Regions from separate parts of the Kitasatospora sp. NPDC088779 genome, predicted to be linked through region 1. Evidence: riboswitches for the same ligand, from Rfam matches in the RefSeq annotation. Region 1 holds a riboswitch; the other holds the start of a gene.

The links. A riboswitch is a leader RNA that binds a small molecule or an ion and turns the genes downstream of it on or off. The one in region 1 is predicted to bind S-adenosylmethionine.
Region 2: linked by a shared signal. The riboswitch ahead of AB0P03_RS13085 (aminotransferase class V-fold PLP-dependent enzyme) and the one ahead of thrC (threonine synthase) in region 1 are both predicted to bind S-adenosylmethionine.

The regions. Positions count from the first base shown of each region.
Region 1 is NZ_JBFBHW010000051.1:55,541-62,396, forward strand. It holds gene groL (chaperonin GroEL) at 1-165, opposite strand, end outside; gene AB0P03_RS33150 (cold-shock protein) at 512-715, opposite strand; gene AB0P03_RS33155 (MoaD/ThiS family protein) at 1,305-1,583, opposite strand; gene thrC (threonine synthase) at 1,623-2,903, opposite strand; SAM riboswitch class I at 2,921-3,057, opposite strand; gene AB0P03_RS33165 (glucosyl-3-phosphoglycerate synthase) at 3,229-4,206, shown strand; gene AB0P03_RS33170 (trehalose-6-phosphate synthase) at 4,257-5,723, shown strand; gene otsB (trehalose-phosphatase) at 5,790-6,629, opposite strand; gene AB0P03_RS33180 (DUF3263 domain-containing protein) at 6,660-6,856, opposite strand, start outside.
Region 2 is NZ_JBFBHW010000011.1:125,122-131,977, reverse strand. It holds gene AB0P03_RS13110 (Rieske 2Fe-2S domain-containing protein) at 1-560, opposite strand, end outside; gene AB0P03_RS13105 (c-type cytochrome) at 569-1,378, opposite strand; gene AB0P03_RS13100 (heme-copper oxidase subunit III) at 1,566-2,186, opposite strand; gene AB0P03_RS13095 (hypothetical protein) at 2,581-3,006, shown strand; gene trpD (anthranilate phosphoribosyltransferase) at 3,127-4,203, shown strand; SAM riboswitch class IV at 4,311-4,428, shown strand; gene AB0P03_RS13085 (aminotransferase class V-fold PLP-dependent enzyme) at 4,482-5,861, shown strand; gene AB0P03_RS13080 (Lrp/AsnC ligand binding domain-containing protein) at 5,889-6,170, opposite strand; gene AB0P03_RS13075 (rhomboid family intramembrane serine protease) at 6,212-6,856, opposite strand, start outside.

The DNA.
Region 1 (6,856 bases):
GATGGAGACACCGTCGTTGGTGATCGTGGGGGCGCCCCACTTCTTCTCCAGCACGACGTTGCGACCCTTGGGGCCGAGCGTGACCTTCACTGCGTCGGCGAGCTGGTTCATGCCACGCTCAAGGCCGCGGCGAGCTTCCTCATCAAAGGCGATGATCTTGGCCATCAGAAGTGGTCCTCCGGGACACGGTCGACTGCTCGGACCAAGGGGTGCCCGCGACGGACGGCCCTGGTGTGCGGGGGTCCTTTCCCCTACCGCTCCCGGGGGCCTCACCGACCCGGTCCGCTGTCACTCTCACGCTGTGAGTGCTAACGCCAATAATTAGCACTCGGGGTGGTCGAGTGCAAGCCCAATCGCGATCCCGCGAGCCGCCCGGGGCGCTCCCGCCGACCCGCGCAACTCCCCGCCGGGGAACGCCGACGGGCCCGTACGACGCGTGTCGCACGGGCCCGTCGAGAAGCGAGTGGTCACCAGCCGTGGGCCGCGCCGAGCTCCTGGGGTCGGAAGGGGGTCACACCGCGGCGCGGACCATGTCCGCCTGCGGGCCCTTCTGTCCCTGGGAGATCTCGAACTCGACCCGCTGGCCCTCCTCGAGGGTGCGGTAGCCGTCCATCTGGATCGCGCTGTAGTGGACGAAGACGTCCGCACCACCGTCGACCGCGATGAAGCCGTAGCCCTTCTCCGCGTTGAACCACTTGACGGTGCCCTGAGCCATTCCGAACTCCCCTAGTGCTGTGCTGGCCCTTCACGCGCCCGCAGGTCGCGGGCCCGGGTCTGGTTTGAAGGCCGGCCCGGGGAACCCCCCCTGGGCGCAGCCGTGCACGCCGCAACCCTCCGCCGGGGGTGCCTGACGGCGCCCTGTGAGCGGGTGATTACGTCGACCGCGGCTGAATGTATCCGGATCGACGCCCTCTGCAACAGGGTCAGCTGCGGGGAATTCCGGCACCACGCCAAGGGGCAGGACGGGCCAAAGCGGGAGGAATTCGGCATTTCACGCCGGACATAGCGGACGGATTACTGCAAATCCCCGCGGGAATTCTGACATCTGCCTGACATGTTTCACGGCCCAGGCACCCGACCGGTCTCAGCGGCCGGACGACCGTCCGGCGATTCGCGGGTGATTCGCGGGTGAGGATGAGGGGAAGCCCTGTTCCCAACCGAGCCACACTCTACTCCGACTTGACCCCGCCATATTCCCGCCGAAATGCGGCCGGCCGCCCGTGCGTACGGAGAACGGAATTCCGTACGCGCGGACGGCCGGTCGGACGAGCGGCTCGGGCGGGGTGCCCGGATCGGGGCGCGGCTCAGCAGCCGCCGGCCACCGCCGGGATGATCGAGACGCTGGCGCCGTCCGCGATCCCGGTCGCCAGGCCCTCGGCGAAGCGCACGTCGTCGTCGTTCACGTAGACGTTGACGAAGCGGCGCAGCTTGCCGGCGTCGTCCAGGATGCGGGCGGCGATCCCCGCGTGGTTCTTCTCCAGGTCGGCGATGACCTCGCCCAGGGTGGCGCCCTCGGCGGCCACCTCGGCGGCGCCGCCGGTGTAGGTGCGCAGGATGGTGGGGATACGGACGTTGGCGCTCATGGTTCTCCTAGCGGACAGGGCCCAGCGGGGTGGGGGGATTCAGGCGGACGCGAGGCCGGCGTCGTGGAAGGACGCCAGGGTCGGGCGGATGACGGCGGTCATCCCGGCCCCGGCGACGGCGTCCAGGGTCTTCAGGCCGTCGCCGGTGTTGATCGCGACGGTCTCCTTGGCCGGGTCCAGCTGGCCGGTCTCCACCAGCTTCTTCAGCACGCCGACGGTCACCCCGCCCGCGGTCTCGGCGAAGACGCCCTCGGTCCGGGCCAGCAGCCGGATCGCGTCCACCACCTCGGCGTCGGTGACGTCCTCGACCGCGCCGCCGGTGCGCCGGGCGATGTCCAGCACGTACGGGCCGTCCGCCGGGTTGCCGATCGCCAGCGACTTGGCGATGGTGTCCGGCTTGACCGGGCGGATCACGTCCTGGCCGGCCTTGAACGCCGCCGACACCGGGGAGCAGCCCGCCGCCTGGGCGCCGAAGACCTTGTACGGCCGGTCCTCGACCAGGCCGAGCCTGATCAGCTCCTGCAGCCCCTTGTCGATCTTGGTCAGCTGGGAGCCGGAGGCGATCGGGATGACGATCTGCTCCGGCAGCCGCCAGCCGAGCTGCTCGCAGATCTCGTACGCCAGCGTCTTGGAGCCCTCGCCGTAGTAGGGGCGCAGGTTGACGTTGACGAAGCCCCAGCCCTCGCCGGCCGGGTCGCCGATCAGCTCCGAGCAGAAGCGGTTCACGTCGTCGTAGTTGCCCTCGATGCCGACCAGCTCGCCGCCGTACACCCCGGCCATGACGACCTTGCCCTGCTCCAGGTCGTGCGGGATGAACACGCAGGACTTGAAGCCGGCCCGGGCAGCCGCCGCGCCCACCGCGCCGGCCAGGTTGCCGGTGGAGGAGCAGGAGAGCGTCGTGAAGTCGAAGGCCCGCGCGGCCTCGATGGCGCAGGCCACCACGCGGTCCTTGAACGAGTGGGTCGGGTTGCCCGAGTCGTCCTTGATGTGCAGCTGCGCGGTGAAGCCCAGCTCGCGGCCCAGGTTGTCCGCCTTGACCAGCGGGGTCCAGCCGGGGTTCAGGTTGGGCTTGGTGGCGACGTCGGCCGGGACGGGCAGCAGCGGCGCGTAGCGCCAGATCGAGCTCGGGCCGGCCTCGATCCGGCGGCGCAGCGCCTCGGCGTCCTCGCTGCCGAAGTCGTACGCGATCTCCAGCGGGCCGAAGCACTCCAGGCAGGCGAAGCTCGGACCGAGCGGGAAGCGGGTGCCGCACTCCCGACAGGACAGCGCGGTGGCGGGGCCGAGGTCCACGGATGCGGGTGCGACAGTGTCGATAGCCATGATGGCGGAGGCCTCTCTCCTCATCTTCCCCGTGGCACGGTCGCGCCACAGGCCGGAATTGGCACCTGTCCCGCCGGGGCCTGTCGACAGACAGCCGCGCGAGAAGGTTGCCGGGACGTCAACGGGCCGTTCCCTCAGTCCCTCTGGATGAGCTTGTGAAATTGTGGTGGTGCTCAACGGCGACCCCGGCGTGCAAAGGTCCGGCCGCTGTACGAAGACTGTATCCGAAGGCGTCAACCCCGAACGGGATCGTCCGCCACGCGAGATGGCGCGTCCCACCGACCCCGCCGAGGAGAGTCCCGTGCCCGCCGAACCGACCCCCGCGCTGCTCCCGCAGGCGGCGTCCTGGCTGCGCCGCCGCTCGTGGAGCGCGGTCGACCGGCCGGTGCACGCCCTGCTGGAGGCCAAGCGCCGGACCGGCCACACGGTCAGCGTGGTGCTGCCCGCGCTGGACGAGGAGGCCACCGTCGGCGACATCGTCCGCACCATCCGCCGCGAGCTGATGGAGCGCCTCCCGCTGGTCGACGAACTCGTCGTGGTCGACTCCGGCTCGGCCGACGCCACCGCCGCCGTCGCGGCCCGGGCCGGCGCCCGGGTGGAGTACCGCGACGCGATCCTGCCCCGGCTGCCCGCCGTCCCCGGCAAGGGCGAGGTGCTCTGGCGCTCGCTGCTGGTCACCCGCGGCGACATCGTCTGCTTCGTCGACGCCGACCTGCGCGAGTTCGACCCGGCCTTCGTCTCCGGCATCCTCGGCCCGCTGCTGACCGAACCGGACATCCAGCTGGTCAAGGCCATGTACGACCGGCCGCTGGAGACCGAGGGCGCGGTGGTCCCGGCCGGCGGCGGCCGGGTCACCGAACTGGTCGCCCGCCCGCTGCTCAACCTGCACTGGCCGGAACTCGCCGGTTTCGTCCAGCCGCTCGGCGGCGAGTACGCGGCCCGCCGCGCGCTGCTCGAACGGCTCCCCTTCCCCACCGGCTACGGCGTCGAACTCGGCCTGCTGGTCGACGCGCTGGAGACGGTCGGGCTGGACGCCCTGGCCCAGGTGGACGTCGGCGTCCGGCACCACCGGCACCAGGACGGCCAGGCCCTCGGCCGGATGGCCGCCACCATCTACCGCACCGCCCTCGAACGCCTCGACCGCACCCACCGGCTGAAGGCCTCGGCCGACCTGGTCCACCCGCTGCTGACCCAGTTCACCCGCGACCCGCAGAGCCGGGAGTTCACCGCCCACACCCACCCGGTGACCGCCCTGGAACGCCCGCCCATGCACACCGTGCCCGAGTACGCGACCCGACACTGAACACCCACCGAAAGGGTTTGCCGCTCCGGAGCCCCGGCAACGTACCAACCATGGGCGATCTCACGACCGAACGTTCGAGTGCGACCGGCACCGCCCCCGTCCTGGTGGCCTCCAATCGGGGACCGGTGTCGTTCGGCACCGCGGACGACGGCACGCTGACCCTCCGCCGCGGCGGCGGAGGCCTGGTCTCCGGCCTCTCCGCCATCGACGACCCCGACGCCGTCTGGGTCTGCGCCGCCCTCGGCGCGGCCGACCGGCAGGCCGCCAGAGGGGCCCCGGACGGCCGCCTCGACCTCGCCGGGCACGACGTGGGCGGCCAGGCCGTCCGCATGCTGGACATCGATCCCGACACCTTCGCCCGCGCCTACAACGGCGTCGCCAACTCCACCCTCTGGTTCGTCCACCACCTGCTCTACGCCACCCCCACCGCCCCCGCCTTCGACGCCGGGTTCCGCACCGAGTGGGCCGCCTACCGCGCCTACAACGCCGCCTTCGCCGAGGCGCTGGCCGCCGAGGCCGCCCCCGGGGCCGCCGTGCTGGTCCAGGACTACCACCTCTCGCTGACCCCTGCCCTGCTCCGCGCCGCCCGCCCCGACCTGCGGATCGGCCACTTCTCGCACACCCCGTGGGCCCCGCCCGAGTACTTCCGGCTGCTTCCCGACGACGTCGCCGAGGCCGTCCTCACCGGCATCCTGGGCGCCGACCGGGCCGGCTTCCTGACCCGCCGCTGGGCGCTGGCCTTCGCCGACTGCTGCGCCGACCTGCTCGGTGCCGAGGTCGACCGGGACGCCATGACCGTCACCCACGCCGGCCGCACCACCCGGCTCGGCGTGCACGCGCTCGGCGCCGACGCCGACTTCCTGCGCGAGCGCTCCCACCGCCCGGACGTCGACGAACGCCTCGACGCCCTCCGCGAGGCCGTCGGCGGGCGGCGCACCATCGTCCGGGTCGACCGCACCGAGCTGAGCAAGAACATCGTCCGCGGCCTCCAGGCCTACCGGCACCTGCTGCGCACCCGCCCCGAATGGCACGACCGGGTGGTGCACATCGCCTTCGCCTACCCCTCGCGCACCGACCTCGCCGAGTACCGCGCCTACACCGCGCAGGTCCAACGGCTCGCCGAGGACATCAACGCCGAGTTCGCCACCCCTGCCTGGCAGCCGCTGATCCTGCACGTCGACGACGACTTCCCGCGTTCCCTGGCCGCCTACCGGCTCGCCGACGTGGCCCTGGTCAACCCGATCCGGGACGGCATGAACCTGGTCGCCAAGGAGGTTCCGGTGGTGTCCGACCACGGCTGCGCCCTGGTGCTCTCCCGCGAGGCCGGCGCGCACGCCGAACTCGCCGAGGACGCGCTCACCGTCAACCCGTACGACATCATCGCCACCGCCGACGCCCTGCACGCCGGCCTCACCATGCCCGAGGGGGAGCGCGCCGACCGCACCAAGCGCCTCGCGGCGGCGGCCACCGCGCTGCCCCCGCAGCAGTGGTTCCTCGACCAGCTCAACGCGCTGTGAACCAGCTCAACGCGCTGTGAACCGGCTCAACGCGCTCTGAGCCCGCTCAACGCGCCGTCGCCCGGCTCAGACCGCTCCGACGGCCGCGCCCAGCGCCGCGAGCAGCTCCACCACGCCGGCCGGGCCCGGGACCACCAGGTCGGCCCGGTCGGCGAGTTCACGCACCGGCGCGTCCCCCACCGCGCCGCTGCACACCAGCAGCCCCGCCACCCCCTCGCCGCGCAGCTTCTCCACCGCCGCGAAGGCCGCCACGTCCCCCAGGTCGTCCCCCGCGTACAGCACCGAACCTGCCCCGCACTCGCGCAGGAAACCGGTCAGCGCCGCGCCCTTGTCCACCCCCGGCGGCCGTAGCTCCAGCACCAGCCGCCCGGGCTCCACCACCAGCCCGTGCCCGGCCGCCAGCTCGCCGACCGGCGCCCGCAGCAGCTCCAGCGTCTCCTCGGGCGCCGCCGTGCGCCGGGTGTGCACCGCCAGCGAGCGCCCCTTGTCCTCCAGCCACGTCCCCTCGGGCGCCCCCGCCGCCGCCAGCAGGCCAGGCAGCGCCGCCCGCGCCCCGGCCACCCCGGGGTGCACCGGCGGCGCGGTCACCTCGCCGCCCTCCCAGCGCTCGGCGCCGTAGTGCCCCAGCACCACGACCCCGGGCAGCCCGTCCAGGCCGCCGTACTCCGCCGCCAGCGCGGCCGGCCGACCCGTCACCACCACCACGGCCCGCACCGCCGGCACCAGCGCCCGCAGCGCGGCCGCCGCCCCCGGATGTGCCCGCGCCCGATCGGGATCCGCCACGATCGGCGCCAGCGTCCCGTCGAAGTCCAGCGCGATCACCGCCTCGCCCGGCGCCGCCAGGATCGCCCGCAGCCCGTCCCGCCCGGCAGCCGTGACCGGCGCCCACTTCTCGTCAAAGCCCATGCCCGAGCCCTACCCCGCGGCCCCGTCCCGCTACCGTGCCGCCCGCCGGGCCTCCCGGATCCGGCGCAGCCGGTTCACCAGGACAGGGGCGTGCGCCAGGGCCTCCGGCCGGTCCAGCAGCGCGTTCAGCAGCTGGTAGTACCGGGTGGAGGAGAGCCCCAGCTCCTCCCGGATCGCCCGTTCCTTGGCCCCGGCCGTCCGCCACTGCCGCCCCTCCAGGGCCAGCA
Region 2 (6,856 bases), on a different contig from region 1:
TTCAGCTTCTTCTCGGGCAGCGGCCCGAGGTCGCGGAGCAGGACCACGCCGGAGAGCGGGACCAGCGCCATGGAGCCGATGAGGGTGTTGCGGATCATCTTGCGGCGGCCGAAGCCGGACTCGGCGGCACCGGTCTTGAACTGCTCGATGACGTCCGCGCGGACCTCGTCGTCAGCCTCGATCGGGTGGCGCTCGGCCGGCAGCTCGACGTCCGACATCAGCGTGCGGGCCCAGTGGACCGCACCCGCGCCGATCATGAACAGCGCGACGCCCAGGGTCAGGCCGAGCGCGAAGTTCAGCGCGCTGACGTGACCGAGCGGGAAGATGTAGACGATCTTGTCCGGGTCGATGGCCACGTACGAGGCGATGAAGCCGATGGTGGCGAGCATCGAGACCACGAACATCAGCGAGACCTGACGCTCGGCCCGCTGGGCGGCCCGCTCGTCGATGTCGGTGCGGCGGGGCTCGTGGGCCGGAAGGCCCGGGTCGGCGAACGGGTCGCCGTGCGCGGCGACGTCACCGGCGGAGCCGTGTGACTCCGGAAGCTTCTCTTCTGACATGTCGTGGCTCATGACTTCTTGGCCTTGGTGGTGTGGGCGGCGACCCAGATCGCGACCGCGATGAGCGTGCCGAGACCGAAGATCCAGCCGAACAGACCCTCGGTCACCGGACCGAGGCTGCCGAGCGTGAGACCACCGGGGTTGGGCTCATCGGAGGTGGTGTGGCGGACGAAGGCCACGATCTGCTTCTTCTGCTCCTCGGGCATGGTGGTGTCCGGGAACGACGGCATGTTCTGCGGGCCGGTCTGCATGGCCTCGTAGATGTGCTTGGCGTCCACGCCCTCCAGCGACGGGGCGTACTTGCCCTTGGTCAGGGCACCGCCCTGGCCGGCGAAGTTGTGGCACTGGGCGCAGTTGGTGCGGAACAGCTCGCCACCCTTGGAGATGTCGTCCGGGTTGGTCGAGGTGTACTGCTCCGGGGTCGGCGTCACCGGGCCGGGGCCGAGCGAGGCGACGAAGGCGGCGAGCTGGTCGATCTCCGCCTGCGAGTAGATGTTCTTCTTGCGCGGCACCTGGGCGCCGGGCTGCTGGGCCGGCATGCGGCCGGTACCGACCTGGAAGTCGACAGAGGCGGAGCCGACGCCGACCAGGCTCGGACCGTCGCTGCTGCCCTGGCCGTTCAGGCCGTGGCACGAGGAGCAGCCCACGGCGAAGAGCTTCTTGCCCTCATCGATCGCGAGCGACTGCGCGGCGACGTCGGCCTGCGCCTTGTCGGCGGGCGCGAACGCGGCGTACAGCCCCCCGGTTGCCGCCAGGGCGAGAAGTAGGACGACCAGCGCCGCCAATGGGTGGCGCCGTCGTGCGGAGAGCTTTTTCACGGAATAACCCCGGTGTCAGGATCTGGTCGACTGGTGGGTGCACCCGGCGGCCGGTCTGGCCGGCACGAGGCTGCCTGTCTAGGGCTGCGCGCGCGGTCGGTCGGTGGGAGCGTCGCCACCGGCAGAATCGGCCCGACGCCGGTGAGGGCGGGGACCGAAGCCGGTGGCCAGCGACCTGATCAGCTGGTTACTTGATCAGGTAGATGGTCGCGAACAGGCCGATCCACACGACGTCGACGAAGTGCCAGTAGTACGACACGACGATCGCGGCGGTGGCCTGCTCGTGCGTGAAGCGCTTGGCTGCGTACGTCCGTCCCAGGACCAGCAGGAAGGCGATCAGACCACCCGTCACGTGCAGACCGTGGAAGCCGGTGGTCAGGTAGAACACCGTGCCGTACGGGTCGGAGGACAGCGAGAGGCCGTCCTTCTTGACCAGCTCGGTGTACTCGAAGATCTGGCCGCCGATGAAGATCGCGCCCATCACGAAGGTGATGACGAACCACGAGCGGAGCTTCTTCACGTCCCCGCGCTCGGCAGCGAACACGCCGAGCTGGCAGGTCAGCGAGGAGAGCACCAGGATCGTGGTGTTGACCGAGGAGAAGGGCACGTTGAGGGCGTGCGCCTTCTCGGTCCAGAACTCGGCTCCCTTGACGGAGCGGAGCGTGAAGTACATCGCGAAGAGGGCCGCGAAGAACATCAACTCGGAACTGAGCCAGACGATCGTTCCGACGCTGACCATGTTCGGCCGGTTGACCGATCCGTGCGCGTGCCCGGTTTCTACTGCTGTTGCTGTCGCCACGACGGACATTATGTCGGTCCCTTATTCCGTCTTCACGCCGGGGGGTGTCCCTCGGAGTGTCCGGTGCGTGCGGTATGCCCCCCTGGAGGGCGGTGGGGGGCCCCAATGGCGGCTGAGCAGCGGCGTGTCCCTTTTCTGACGGTTCCTCGAAGGGGCCCGCGACCCCGTTGCCCAGCGCGTCGTTGCACGCTTGGCGGAGCCTCCGGGGGTAATGCGCGGGCCCCTTATCGGCCGTACGGGTGGTCTGGACGGGTCCGGGTGACGGGCCGTCCTCCGGGCGGGTGAGTCGCGGGCGCGGCGGCTGAGGAGGAAGGTCCGCGAGGGGGACTCGGCGACGGGTGATCGGGAGTAGCATCCGGATCAGGCGAACGTGGTCCGGATCACACTTGAGGGAGCAGGGCCCATGGCGTACACGACCGACGAGACGCTCACCGTCCTCGTCTACAGCGATGACCGCAACACCCGCGAGCAGGTGCTGACGGCACTCGGCCGCCGGCCCGTCGAGGACCTTCCGGAACTGTCCTACCTGGAGTGCGCGACCACCCCCGCGGTGCTGAAGGCACTGGAGAAGGGCGGCGTGGACCTCTGCATCCTGGACGGCGAGGCGGTGCCGGCCGGCGGGCTCGGGCTCGGCCGCCAGCTCAAGGACGAGATCTACGGCTGCCCGCCGGTGCTGGTGCTGATCGGCCGGCCGCAGGACTCCTGGCTGGCCGCCTGGAGCCGGGCCGACGCCGCGATCTCGCGCCCGGTGGACCCGGTGGCGCTGGCCGAGGCGGTCGCCACCCTGCTGCGGGCGCGGCTGGCCAAGCGGGCGCCCGTCAGCCGCTGAGCGGTGCCGTCTCAGGACTAGAGAAGACGCCGCCGCGGGAACCCCGCCGGTCGATAGGCTGACTCCATCCGTACGGACGTCCCCCCGACGCGGGGAACCCGACAACAGCTGGAGTCAGCCATGGTGAACGTGAACCCTGCGAACGGTGGTACCGCACCCGCGCAGGTGGTCCGCACCTGGCCGGACGTCCTGGCGGCGCTGTTGAAGGGGGAGGACCTCGACCGCTCGGCCACCGCGTGGGCGATGGACCGGATCATGAGCGGCGAGGCGTCCCCCGTCCAGGTGGCCGGGTTCATGGTGGCGCTGCGGGCCAAGGGTGAGACGGTCGACGAGATCACCGGCCTGGTGGACGCGATGTACGCGCACGCCGAGCCGCTGGACATCCCCGGCCCGGCCGTGGACATCGTCGGCACCGGAGGCGACCGGGCCAAGACCGTCAACATCTCCACCATGTCGGCGATCGTCGCGGCCGCGGCCGGCGCCAAGGTGGTCAAGCACGGCAACCGGGCCTCCTCCTCGGCCAGCGGCTCCTCGGACGTGCTGGAGAAGCTCGGCGTCCGCCTCGACCTGTCGGCCCGGCGGGTCGCCGAGATCGCCGAGGAGGTCGGGCTGACCTTCTGTTTCGCGGCCAAGTTCCACCCGTCGATGCGGCACGCCGCCACCGCCCGGCGCGACCTCGGGGTGCCGACCGCGTTCAACATCCTCGGCCCGCTGACCAACCCGGCCAAGGTCACCTCGCACGCGATCGGCTGCTTCGACACCCGGCTCGCCGGACTGATCGCCGGCGTGCTCGCCCGGCGCGGCTCGACCGGCCTGGTCTTCCGGGGCGACGACGGCCTGGACGAGCTGACCATCACCACCACCTCGCAGGTGTGGATCGTGCGGGACGGGACCGTCACCGAGACCGCCTTCGACCCGCGGGACGTCGGCGTCGAGCTGGTCGGCATCGAGGCGCTGCGCGGGGCGGACCCCTCGTACAACGCCGAGGTCGCGCGGCGGCTGCTGGCCGGCGAGCGCGGGGCGGTGAGGGACGCCGTCCTGATGAACACGGCGGCGGCGCTGGTCGCGCTCGACCTGGGTGAGGCGCCGCTCACCGAACAGCTCGCGGCGGGCATGGCGCGGGCCGAGCGGGCCATCGACTCGGGCGCGGCGCAGGAGCTGCTGCGGCGTTGGTCGGAGGCCACCAGCCGGGTGTGAGGCGGTACTTGGGAGCCCGTGCCGGAACGCCGGCGCGGGCTCCTCGGCTGTCCGGATGGTGGATGCCTGTTTGACCACTCGCTGGGCGCGACCTAGAGTCTTGGCCAGGTCATGAGTGACAGCGTCAAGCCCCAGCTTGCTGTCCGGCAACCCTCCGTCCGTGGCGGGGTGCCCTGGGTGAGGACCGGGTCGCTCGGCGAATCGTCCGTGCGGCAAGCGCGGACGCCCGACGACTTAGCACTCCCGGGGTCCCACACCCCCAGAAGGAGTGCATCCTCATGTCGATCGCCACCGAAATCTGCGCCCCCCTCGCCGTCCTCGGCCACGACGTCCAGGTCCCGCTCGCCAGCGGCGAGAAGGTCGGGTACGCGGCCCTCGACTACGCGGCCAGCTCCCCGGCGCTCCAGCGGGTCTGGGACGACGTCTCCGCCTACGCCCCCTACTACGGCAGCGTGCACCGCGGCGCGGGGTACCTCTCCCAGCTGTCCACCGACCTGTTCGAGCAGAGCCGCCGCACCGTCGCCGAGTTCCTCGACCTGCGCGAGGGCGACCAGGTGGTCTTCACCCGGGCCACCACCGACTCGCTGAACCTGCTCGCCTCGGCCGTCCCGGCCGGGACCCGGGTGTTCGCCTTCGAGACCGAGCACCACGCCTCGCTGCTGCCCTGGGCGCACGCCGGGCTCGACGTCCACTACCTGCGCGCGCCGCGCTCGCACGCCGAGGCGGTCGCCGCCCTGGACGCCGCGCTCGCCGAGGCGCCCGAGGGCCCCAAGCTGCTCTGCGTCACCGGAGCCTCCAACGTGACCGGCGAGCTGTGGCCGGTCGCCGAGCTGACCGGGACCGCGCACCGGCACGGCGCCCGGGTGGTGCTGGACGCCGCCCAGCTGGCCCCGCACCACCGGGTCTCGGTGCGCGAGCTGGACGTCGACTGGATCGCCTTCTCCGGCCACAAGATCTACGCGCCCTTCGGCGCCGGCGTGCTGGCCGGCCGGGCGGACTGGCTGGACGCGGCCGACCCGTACCTGGCCGGCGGCGGGGCGACCCGGACGGTGGCCCGGGGGACCGACGGCTCGGTGGCCGTCCAGTGGCACTCCGGTCCGGCCCGGCACGAGGCCGGCTCGCCGAACGTCATCGGCGCCTACGCGATCGCCTCGGCCTGCCGGGCGCTGAGCGAGGCGGGCTTCGACGTGCTGGAGGCCCGGGAGCGGCAGCTGATCGCCCGGCTGACCGCCGGGCTGGCGGAGATCCCGCAGGTCAAGGTGCTGACCCTGTTCGGCGCCGAGGCGGCCCGGGTGGGCGTGCTGTCCTTCGTCGTCCAGGGCTGGAACAGCTCGCACTTCTCGGCCGCGCTGTCCGCCGAGTACGGCATCGGGGTCCGCGACGGCCTGTTCTGCGCGCACCCGCTGCTGCGCACCCTGCTCGGGGACGAAGAGGTCTCCCCCTCCGAGTGCGGGGCGCCCGAGCCGTCGCTGCCCGGCGAGCGCAGCCTGAACGCGATCCGGGTGAGCTTCGGGGCCGGGACCCCGGACGAGCACGTCGACCGCTTCCTGACCGCCGTGCGCGAGCTGGTCACGGACGGTGCCGCGTGGAACTACCGCAACGAGGGCGGGCGCTGCGTCGCCACCGTGCAGGTCGACCGGGGGCGTCAGCAGGGCTGAGGGGCCCGGTCGGCGGGGCCGAGGGGCCTACTCGTCCAGGCCGAGGGCGAAGGCGGCCTCGAGGTCGTGCTGGGAGTAGGTGCGGAAGGCGATCTGGGTCTCGGTGTGGGCCACGCCCGGGACCTTGTTCAGCCGGCCCGGGATGACCGCGGCCAGATCGTCGTGCCGGCGCACCCGGACCATCGCCACCAGGTCGTAGCCACCGGTCACCGAGTACACCTCGCTGACGCCCTCGATGGCCGCGATGGCTTCGGCGATCTCCGGGATGCGGTCGACACTGGTCTTGATCAGGACGATGGCGGTGATCACTGTTCGGGCTCCTTTGTGGGGTGCCGCCAGCGTATCGGGCGTCAGCCGGGTCGTCTCGGGGGGTGGCTGACCGCCGTGCAGGCGTAGAGGAAGCCCGCCGAGAAGCCGATCACGTGAACCAGATAGGCCACCCCGGGCCCGGCCGAGTGGACCGACCACCACTGCAGGGCGAACCAGAGGCCGAGCACCAGCCAGGCCGGGAAGCGCAGCGGCAGGAACAGCAGCAGCGGGACGAGCGTCGTCACCCGGGCGCGCGGATGGAAGCGCAGGTAGGCGCCGAGGACGGCGGAGATCGCGCCGGAGGCGCCGATCAGCACCCGGGTGGAGCCCGGGGAGTGCGCCTCGGCGAGGGCGAAGCCGTACGTGGCCAGGCTGCCGGCGGCCAGGTAGAAGACGGCGAACCGGGCCCGGCCCAGCCGCCGTTCGACGGTGGGGCCGAAGACGTGGAGGAAGAGCAGGTTGCCCAGCAGGTGCAGCCAGCCGGCGTGCACGAAGAGCCCGGTGAGGACGGACAGCGCCGGGTGCTTGCCCGGGGTGGGCGCGGCCGGGCAGCCCGGGGCCGGGTCGGGGGCCTGGGCCAGCTGCTCGGCGGTCAGCGGGCGGCCGGCCAGCACCTCGGCGGGGATGACGCCCCAGCGCTGCTCGTACCGCTGCTCCGCGCAGAGCCGGGACTGGCCGGTGCCGTA